3 regions of the Sporolactobacillus sp. KGMB 08714 genome follow, and region 1 is predicted to be linked to each of the others. Evidence: riboswitches for the same ligand, from Rfam matches in the RefSeq annotation. Region 1 holds a riboswitch; each other region holds the start of a gene.
What was found. Region 1 has a riboswitch for thiamine pyrophosphate ahead of Q6A92_RS08380 (ECF transporter S component). Riboswitches for the same ligand answer to the same signal wherever they lie in the genome.
Positions count from the first base shown of each region.

Region 2: another riboswitch for thiamine pyrophosphate. It lies ahead of thiW (energy coupling factor transporter S component ThiW); the one in region 1 lies ahead of Q6A92_RS08380 (ECF transporter S component).
Region 3: another riboswitch for thiamine pyrophosphate. It lies ahead of tenA (thiaminase II); the one in region 1 lies ahead of Q6A92_RS08380 (ECF transporter S component).

Region 1 covers NZ_JAUUBW010000014.1:77,030-80,275, forward strand. The annotation lists gene kdsA (3-deoxy-8-phosphooctulonate synthase) at 17-859, opposite strand; TPP riboswitch at 1,163-1,260, shown strand; gene Q6A92_RS08380 (ECF transporter S component) at 1,398-1,988, shown strand; gene Q6A92_RS08385 (ABC transporter ATP-binding protein) at 1,975-3,246, shown strand, end outside.
Region 2 covers NZ_JAUUBW010000019.1:58,570-61,815, reverse strand. The annotation lists gene Q6A92_RS10050 (methyl-accepting chemotaxis protein) at 1-106, shown strand, start outside; gene Q6A92_RS10045 (VOC family protein) at 456-1,313, shown strand; TPP riboswitch at 1,447-1,557, shown strand; gene thiW (energy coupling factor transporter S component ThiW) at 1,732-2,238, shown strand; gene thiD (bifunctional hydroxymethylpyrimidine kinase/phosphomethylpyrimidine kinase) at 2,235-3,026, shown strand; gene Q6A92_RS10030 (hypothetical protein) at 3,185-3,246, shown strand, end outside.
Region 3 covers NZ_JAUUBW010000037.1:7,265-10,510, reverse strand. The annotation lists gene Q6A92_RS15275 (metal ABC transporter ATP-binding protein) at 1-189, shown strand, start outside; gene Q6A92_RS15270 (metal ABC transporter permease) at 268-1,074, shown strand; TPP riboswitch at 1,169-1,268, shown strand; gene tenA (thiaminase II) at 1,446-2,111, shown strand; gene thiM (hydroxyethylthiazole kinase) at 2,140-2,952, shown strand; gene thiE (thiamine phosphate synthase) at 2,993-3,246, shown strand, end outside.

The DNA of each region.
Region 1 (3,246 bases):
CAGGCCTCCTTATCTTTTAATAGTATTCCACTGCATCCAGATTGCGGACGACAGCGTCGATTTCCAGGAGCGGTTTCAATAGTTCTTCCAGACTTTCAAGCGGCACCATATTCGGCCCGTCGGACCATGCCCGATCCGGATCAGGATGTACTTCCATAAAAACGGCGTCCACGCCCGCCGCGACGGCGGCACGTGAAAGGTAGGGGACAAATTCACGCTTTCCTCCTGTCGATATGCCGTTTCCGCCGGGAATCTGAACGCTGTGCGTCGCATCAAAAACGACCGGATAGCCGTACGAGCGCATTGTCGGAAGCGACCGCATGTCGACGACCAGATTATTGTAGCCGAATGAAGCACCGCGTTCCGTCAGCAAAATGTTTGTATTTCCCGCTTTCTCGAGCTTTGTGATCACATTTTTCATGTCCCACGGTGCGAGAAACTGGCCTTTTTTAATATTGATGATTTTCCCGGTCCGCGCCGCAGCGACCAGCAAATCGGTCTGACGGCAGAGAAAAGCGGGAATCTGCAATATATCAAGCACATCGGCCGCAGGAGCTGCCTGATCGGCCTCATGGATGTCCGACGTCAGAGGCACGCCGATTTTTTCTTTGACTTTATTCAGAATTTCGAGTCCCTTTTCCAGACCCGGACCGCGTTTGGAATAGATCGACGAACGATTGGCTTTATCATAAGAGGATTTAAATACGAAGGGAATCCCGAGACGGTCGGTCACTTCCCGGATGGTGTCCGCCGTTTTAAGGACCAGATCTTCACTTTCAATCACGCACGGACCGGCAATCAGGACAAACGGATCGTTTTTTCCAAAACGGATCGATTCATTTAAGCGGAGCGTTTTCACTCACATCACCTCAGGTTTTTCGATTTTTTGATCCCGTTTCCAGTTCTTCCTGTCTTTAATATCACAAACAAAGCGGGGCATCAAGAAAATTATTTCCTCCTTTCGTTTCTGAAATAGTTAAAATCCGGTGAGGGGGTATGATTTTTTATTCCCTTTTTTTCAGGATACGAAACCTTTATTAAAAAATCATGAAAATATTTTCGATCGGGCTTGGAAACTGCATTTTCGGATGATTAAATAAATGTTTTATCTTGACCATTATTGGGCGGGGGAGTATCGTTAAAAGTGTTAAATGAATATGCGTTTGTCCACTAGGGGAGCATTCCGCTGAGAAGGGCACGGCCCTGACCCTTGGACCTGATCTGGATAATACCAGCGTGGGAAAGTGGTTTTGAAATCATTCAGGCAGCTGCCGCTTTCTTTTCGTACAGAGGAAAGCGGTTTTTCGTGTTTTTCAATCATTCTCCGACCCTGACTGTGCAGCGGATGCTTCCGAAAGAAAAGAAATCAGGATGAACGCAGACAGGAGGAAGAATAGATGAGCAAAAGTAAAAGTCGCAAGTTGAATCTGACCGATATTCTGGTCACGATTGTTGTTTCTTTGGTTTTCGGCCTTGTTTTTCGTTTGCTCGGGCCTGTGTACGATATGCTGCAGTCGCTCGGGCTGCAGCTCGATGCGCTGATCTACGGCATCTGGTTTATTGCCGGACCTTTCGCCGCTTTGCTGATCCGCAAGCCGGGTGTCGCCTTTCTTGCGGAAACTGCCGCCGCGATCGCCGAAATGCTGTTCGCAGGAAGCGGCGGCATTATCAACGTTTATTACGGTGTGGTTCAGGGAATTTTTTCCGAGCTGATTTTCGCCGCGTGGCGCTATCGAAAATTCACAGTCTCCGTTGCCGTTCTTTCCGGCATTGCCGCGTCCATAGGGTCTTTTCTGATTGACCTTGTTTACGGTTATCTGACCGATCTCGCGGGCTGGAACCTGACTCTGAACATCGGGTTCCGTATTATCGGGGCGGCGCTTTTAGCCGGCGTCTTCCCCTATATCCTTGTTAAAGCTCTGGAGAAGACCGGTGTTACCAATCTCATCCGTCCGGTGTCTAAGGAAGACTACGATGCCCTTAAATAGTCCCGGCTGCTGGGGAGTCACCAATCTGCGCCTTGCTTTTCCGAAGAAAAAAGAAATGTTTTTCAGAGATCTGACTTTTCATTACAAAAGAGGGGAAAAGGTGCTGCTGCTCGGCCCTTCGGGATGCGGAAAATCAACATTGCTTCAGGTGCTGTCCGGGCTCGTGCCGAACAGTATCGAACTGCCGATGAAAGCGGATGAGCTCGTACTTCCGGAAAACTGGGGCTTTATTTTTCAAGACCCCGACACCCAGTTCTGCATGCCTTATGCCGATGAAGAAATTGCCTTTGTTCTTGAAAATCAGCGGATCAGCCGCGAAAAAATGCCGGATTTGATTCGGCATTATCTGAAAATGGTCGGACTTGAGCCGGATCGCCCGCATCGGCTGATCAGCCGGATGTCCGGAGGAATGAAGCAGAGATTGGCGATAGCGAGCGTTCTCGCCCTTGAACCGGACGTGCTTTTTCTCGATGAACCGACCGCGCTGCTTGATCCGCAGGGCACCGAACAGCTGTGGCAGACTGTGCGCCGGATCGGCGCGGATCGGACACTGCTCATTGTCGAGCATAAAATCAGTCACGTTCTCGATCTGATCGACAGAGTCGTCCTTTTCGATCCGAGAGGTCAGATCATTGCCGACGGAGCAAAGGACGAGATTCTGCAAACACATGTGAAAGAACTGGATGAATACGGAATCTGGCATCCGGGCGTCTGGCAGGGATTGATCAGGGAGGGGCCCGGCCACCGGGAGGCGGCTTCAGAAAACGATGTCCTGCTCGAACTCGATAACTTTTCCGTGACCCGTCAGCATAAAATCCGATTTTCTCTGTCTCATCTGACCGTTTACCAAGGTGAATGGGTCGCCGTCATCGGCAAGAACGGCGCCGGTAAGAGCACGATGATTGAAGGAATCATGGGACTGCTCCGTCATCAGGGAAAAGTGCGCTGGCATCTCGATCATACACGTGACGACGTCGCTTTTGTATTCCAGAATCCGGAATATCAGTTTGTAACCGACCGCGTCGATGACGAACTGGGACTCAGCCTCGTTTTAAAGAAACTGGACAGCCGGGAAATCGACACCCGGGTCAACGAGGCGCTTGATCAATTTTCGTTGGCAGATCAGCGGCTGCAGCATCCGTTCCAGCTTTCAGTCGGTCAGAAGCGGAGGCTGAGTGTGGCATCGGCACTGATTAATCACCCGAAAGCAGTCATCCTTGATGAACCGACATTCGGACAGGACGCCCGCAACACATTC
Region 2 (3,246 bases), on a different contig from region 1:
AATGGACGGGGTTAACGAAACGATGACAAGCTTCCGCAAGGACGCGGAAACGATGGGCGAGGCCGCACAGCAGCTCGATAAACTGATTAAACGCTTTAAAATTTAAACGGCGGCAAACGGCCGCTTCCGGCGCGGACAGACAGATCGGCCCCGAATCTGCAAGGACATTTCAGGTCAGCTTTTTGACCGGGAGATGTCCTTTTTTGATAGGTCCCCGCGGCGGACCTTTTTGAATCAATAACCAGAACGTCGGACGGCAGATATCCGTTGCCATACACCATCTGTGCATGCAAAGCCGGTATGGCAGCAAAATGAACGGAACGGGCTCCGGCACCGGCGAACGGGCCGGCGGCACGGCTTTGTACAAGTCATGAGGAACAATTTGTAGACAGCGGGATCCTTTGCTTACATAATGTAATAAGATGAATTTTATTTAGAAAAAGGGGCGCGCTTTGATGGCATTTCACAATTATCCGAACACATTCGCAAGCGAAGTTTATTTATTCGTCAACAATCTGGAACGTTCACTTGAATTTTACCAAAAGATACTCGGGCTCCGCGTACTCAAAAAGGAACAGCGAAGGGCTGTCTTTACCGCAAACGGCACAGATCCGCTCGTCACCGTTGAACAGCCGATTCCGGTGATCCCGGGAAACCCAAGAAAAGCAGGGCTCTATCATGTGGCCCTTTTGCTGCCTTCCCGGGCGGATCTGGCGCTCATTCTGGCCCATCTGCTCAAGGAAGGCTATCCGCTTCAGGGAGGAGCCGATCACGCGGTCAGTGAAGCCGTTTATCTGGCAGATCCGGACGGGAACGGGATCGAACTTTATCATGATCGTCCGGCCGCACAATGGAAATGGAACGACGGCAAAGTTTTTATGACCACCGAGGCACTCGATGAACAGATCCTTAATGAATCGGGCGGCAAAGAGTGGGAAGGGATGCCCGAGCAAACCATCATCGGCCATATTCATCTGCAAGTCGCCGATCTGAAGGCATCCGAACGTTTTTACTGTCAGGGGCTGGGTTTCGATCTGGTCGCAAACTTTGGCGATCAGGCAGATTTTATTTCTACAGGGGGCTACCATCACCATATTGGTCTCAATACATGGAGAAGCAAAGGTATTCCGGCAACGGAAAGCGAAAAGACAGGCATGAGAGATTTCACACTTGCGTTTACAAGTTCTGAGGCAAGGGACGCTGCCATTGAGCGGCTGAAAGCGATGGGAGCGCCAGTAACGGAAGAAAACGGCCGGGTCATGGTCAGCGATCCGTCAAATATCCGTATCGTGCTTGGGCTGAAAAATAAATGATACAGATCAGAGAAGTAAAAGGGAGGTACAAAACAAGGTCTGTCTCCTTCCGCCGTTTTTTCTAAGGCAAAATCGATTGAATTGCGGTCATCCTTGTGGTAGTTTATAATGACAGCAGGAGAGGACAATTTCATTTAAGCACTGGGGGAGCCGGAGCGGCCGGCTGAGAGTAAGACTTACGGTCTTTGACCCCTTTTACCTGATCTGGACGATGCCAGCGGAGGGAAGTTGCACCTAAAGGAAGACTATCTTCAAGCGCGGGCGTTTTTAAGGCCCGCGTTTTTTAATTTATTTAACAGGGAAGAAAAGACAAACATCTGTGCGCAGCGGAAACCGATAACCCGCATTTTTCTGTTTCCTCCCGATCAGGTAAAAAAGATGTTCCGGTCTATTTTATTTTTTTAAGGAGGAATGAATTTTGAAACCGCTGTACAGGCTTACATTTTCTGCTCTTCTCGTCGCGATAGGCGTCATTGCCGGCAATTTGCTGTATATTCCCATAGGCGTGGCCAAAATTTTCCCCGTTCAGCATATCATTAATGTTCTGTCGGCCGTTCTTTTCGGCCCCGTTTACGCTGTCGGCACGGCTTTCGCCATCTCACTGCTGCGCAACCTGCTTGGAACAGGCTCTGTTTTTGCCTTTCCGGGAAGCATGATCGGCGCCTGCCTGGCAGGACTTTTCTATCTTTGGTTTAAAAAACCTGTTTTTGCCGCCATTGGCGAAGTCATCGGAACAGGATTGATCGGTTCGCTTGTCTCGTTTCCGATTGCCAGATTTATTCTCGGACAGAACGTAGCGGCTACTTTTTTTGTTGCACCTTTTCTGCTCGCAACAACTTTCGGCAGTCTTATCGCTTACATCCTGCTGAAAATAATGGCCGTTCATCCGGAATTTACCCGATATATGCGAGGTGACGGAAAATGAAAACGGCTTTGACGATTGCCGGATCGGATTCAAGCGGAGGGGCAGGCATTCAGGCCGATCTGAAAACCTTTTCCGCACTCGGTGTGTACGGTATGAGCGCTATTGTCAGCGTAACGGCGCAGAATACGCTGGGTGTAGATGACGTCGAGGATCTTTCGCCCGCAATAATCGGCGGGCAGATAGATGCCGTCTTCCGTGATATTCCGGTCGATGCCGTTAAAATCGGCATGGTCTCCAACAGCGCCGCAATATGCACCATTGCAGACAAGCTGAAGGAATACGGTCCGAAATACAGTGTGCTGGATCCCGTCATGGTATCTAAAAGCGGATTTGATCTATTGAAACCGGAGGCGAGAGAAACGCTGATTCAAAGGCTTTTGCCGCTTGCAACGGTTGTGACTCCGAATCTTTTCGAAACGGAGCGGCTGGTCGGCCACAAGGTGGAAACGATTGAGGACATGCAGCAGGCCGCAAAAGAGATCTTCCGGATGGGGCCTGAAAGCGTCCTCGTCAAAGGCGGCCATCTGTCGGAAGATCCGACCGATATTTTTTATGACGGTACCCGCTTTTATCCGTATACAGGCAAGCGGATAGATACAAAAAATACGCACGGCACCGGATGCACCCTATCGTCGGCGATTGCGGCCTATCTTGCCGAGGGACGGTCTCTTACAGACGCCATCCGCGAGGCCAAGACCTATATTCAGGGAGCGATTGAGCACAGCCTGTCACTCGGACACGGCCACGGACCGACGCATCACTTCTACCGCTGGTTTCCGGAAGGCTAAAGTGTTAAAAATGCCTCACATCTTGCATAGGCTTATATGAGGCCGTTCAAATTAGTCGGAGCGCGGACGATCAGAAGCCTTATGATGATGGAACGCACGATAATCGCGTCCATGCCCCGGATCACCAGCCGAGACCGAAGAGTAAGCTGACGGCAGCCATGACGACGATTCTGAAAAACGGGGCGCTTCGCGGAGAAATCCAGCCTGAGGAAACACCCCG
Region 3 (3,246 bases), on a different contig from region 1:
ATCAGCCATGATCTTCACCTTGTGAAGAAATACGCGGACCGGATCATGATTCTCTCTCCCGAGAGCTACGACATCGTGAGTGCGGATGAACTGCCGGACGCGCAGACGCTGAACTCCGTCTATCGTTTGCCTGCCGGTATTCATCCGTCCGGAGACCGGAAAAAACGGTTGGGAAAGCAGCCTGTATAAACGGAGCCCTCTTTCAGAAAAACAGGGATGGAGAAGACTGTACTATGAAAATTTGTCATGTATTCGGGAGGTCCGACGATGTTTCAGTATGATTTTATGCAGCATGCGTTCATAGCGGGAACTCTGATTGCGATCATGTGCGGAACGATCGGTGTCTTTGTCATTGCGAGGAACCTCTCCTTCATTGCGCACACGTTCTCGCATATTGGTTTTGCCGGCGCCTCTTTTGCTGTATATACAGGTATCGACCCGCTTGCCGGGCTGCTGCTCTTCACGCTGCTCAGTGCATTCGGCATCGGGCAGCTTGGCGTCAGGATCTTTCGGCGCGACGCTTCTGTCAGCGTTGTGCTCAGTTTCTTTCTTGGGATCGGCATTTTGTTCCTGTCGCTTTCAAATGCGCAATCGGGTTTTTTGCAGACCATTTTATTCGGGAGTGTCGTAGGTATCGACATGCGGGATGTATGGCTGATCATCGCTCTGACCGTACTGGTTATTTTTGTGATGGCCGCCGGCTACCGCTGGCTGAAATTTGATTCTTTTGATCAGACAGGCGCGCAGGCAGCCGGACTCCCGATCCGCTGGATTTCAATCGGATTTCTTCTGCTGATGTCCATTGCCGTCAGCGTGACGGTTCAGATCGTCGGCGCCCTGCTCGTTTTTTCACTGATGACGGTCCCCGCCGCAGCCGCCCGTTTTTATACGCAGTCTATTTTCGGCATGATCCTCTTGTCCTCGCTGCTTGCCGTTGCCGGGGTGTGGGTCGGACTGGTGCTCGGTTACTATACGAACGCGCCGGTCAGCTTTTTTATCACAAGTTTTGAATCTGCCGTCTATTTTATCGGTATGGGATTTCAAAGATTCATGGTCCGCAGGGAAGCGGCCTGACCGCCGGAAACAAAATATGTGTTATGCTGCCTGCGGGAAGCTAAAATCTTGTCAGGTGAAAACATCTGTGATAGGGTGAAGTTAATTGAATAATGTTGTCCACTGGGGGAGCTTTTTTGCTGAGATTGACAATGTCAAGACCCTTTGAACCTGATCCAGGCGATGCTGGCGTAGGAAAGTGGTTTCGATTTGATCTATAAAGAATGCTTGATTTAACTACATAGATCTATCCGCCGCTTTCGTCAGAAAGCGGTTTTTTTCTGCGCCCGAAAATCGCCGGGACCGAAACAGCAAAGCCGAGCGGCCCCTTCTCCGGACGATGCCGTTCAATTAAACTCAGGTTTCTTATTTTGAAGTCGGGAGGTTAGAGAGTGGAGATTTCAGAAAGAGCAAGACTGGCCAATCAGTCTTTGTGGGAACAAAGCTTCAACCATCCTTTTGTCCAGGAGATTCGGGATGGATCGCTGGCGCTTGATAAATTCCGCTTTTATGTGAAACAGGATGCGTATTATGTCAGGGAATTTGCCAAGATCCACGGACTGGCGGCAGCGCAGGCAGATGATCCGAAGATTGTGGCGGCGCTTTCCGATATCGCCGTCGGATTGGCGGAAGGGGAGCTGCAGATGCATCGCCGCTTCTTTGCGGATCTGCAAGTCGGCGGCGAGGAGTGGGCGGCTTTTCGTCCCGCACCTGCTGCTTATGCGTATATTGCCCACTTGTACTGTGTGGTCTGCCAGGGCAGGCTTTGCCGCACCATGGCTGCTTTGCTGCCTTGCCCCTGGCTTTATTCCGAGATCGGACAGAGATTGAAAAATGCCGCACCGAAGCGGGAAATTTTTCAAAACTGGATTGCGGAATACAGCTCCGACGCTCTGGAAAAAAATGTGGCGGTTGAAAGAAAAATCTGGGACAAGTTAAGCCGCGGCGCGGATGATCATGAGAAGGAGCGTATGCTTCATATTTTTTATCAGAGCAGTTATTACGAACTGAACTTCTGGGATATGAGCTACGGCATGGATGATTGGAATCGGAAATAACAACAACGATGTACGGAGGGGGATATTCATGATCGAACCTGACTTATTGATTGAAAAAATGAACGCGGTCCGCAGGCAGAATCCGTTATTGCATGTGATCACAAACCGGGTGGCGATCAACGATTCGGCCAACGGCGCGCTGGCTATCGGCGCTTCGCCGATTATGGCCGAAGCTCATGAGGAGGTCGCCGAAATCGCAGCGGGCAGCAATGCACTTGAACTGAACATCGGCAATTTAACACCCTATTCAATAGAAAGTATGATGATCTCCGGGCATGCAGCGAACCGGGCCGGCGTTCCGATTGTCCTTGATCCGGTCGGGGCGGGCGCGACTTCGTTTCGCCTGAGTACGGTCAGGAACTTTTTCGATGAGCTGGACATTGCCATTCTCCGCGGCAATGCCGGTGAAATTGCCGCCATTGCCGGGGAAGACTGGGGAGCGAAGGGCGTCGACGCCGGAGATACGGGCGGCGATATCCTGCCGCTTGCCGTCCGCGTGGCCCGGCGCTATCACACTGTCGTTGCCGTATCCGGAAAGACCGACACGATCACGGACGGGGCAAAGGCCTGTCTCGTTCACAACGGCCATCCGCTCTTTCCCGTTATGACGGGATCAGGCTGTCTGAACGGTGTGATTCAGGCGGGCTATGCCGCAGTTTCAGGCGATTTTCTGGAAGCATCGGTTGCCGGTTCGGCCAATTATGCGATCGCCGGCCAGATTGCCGGTGAAAAAAGCGGGGGGCCGGGAACTTTCCGCCAGCTGCTGATGGATGAGCTGTACACGCTTAGCGAAGAAAAAATTCAAAAATACGCTGACCTGGAGGAGGTCGCGGTTCCATGAAACCAGGATATCGGCCGGCGCAGAGAAAAGGGGTGTCATCATGACGAAAGAACGGGAAGCATTAAGAAGAGCCCTGTCTCTTTACTTCATCATGGGTTCTCAGGACGGGTGCGGAGAGGATCCTTTAAAAACAATCAATCTGGCATTGGAAGCCGGCGTTACCTGCTTTCAGTGGCGTGAAAAGGGACCCCGGTCGTTAAAGGGACAGGAACGGATTGATTTCGCAAAAAATGCACTCAATCTGTGCCGTTCCTATCATGTGCCTTTTTTCGTAGATGACGATGTAAATCTGGC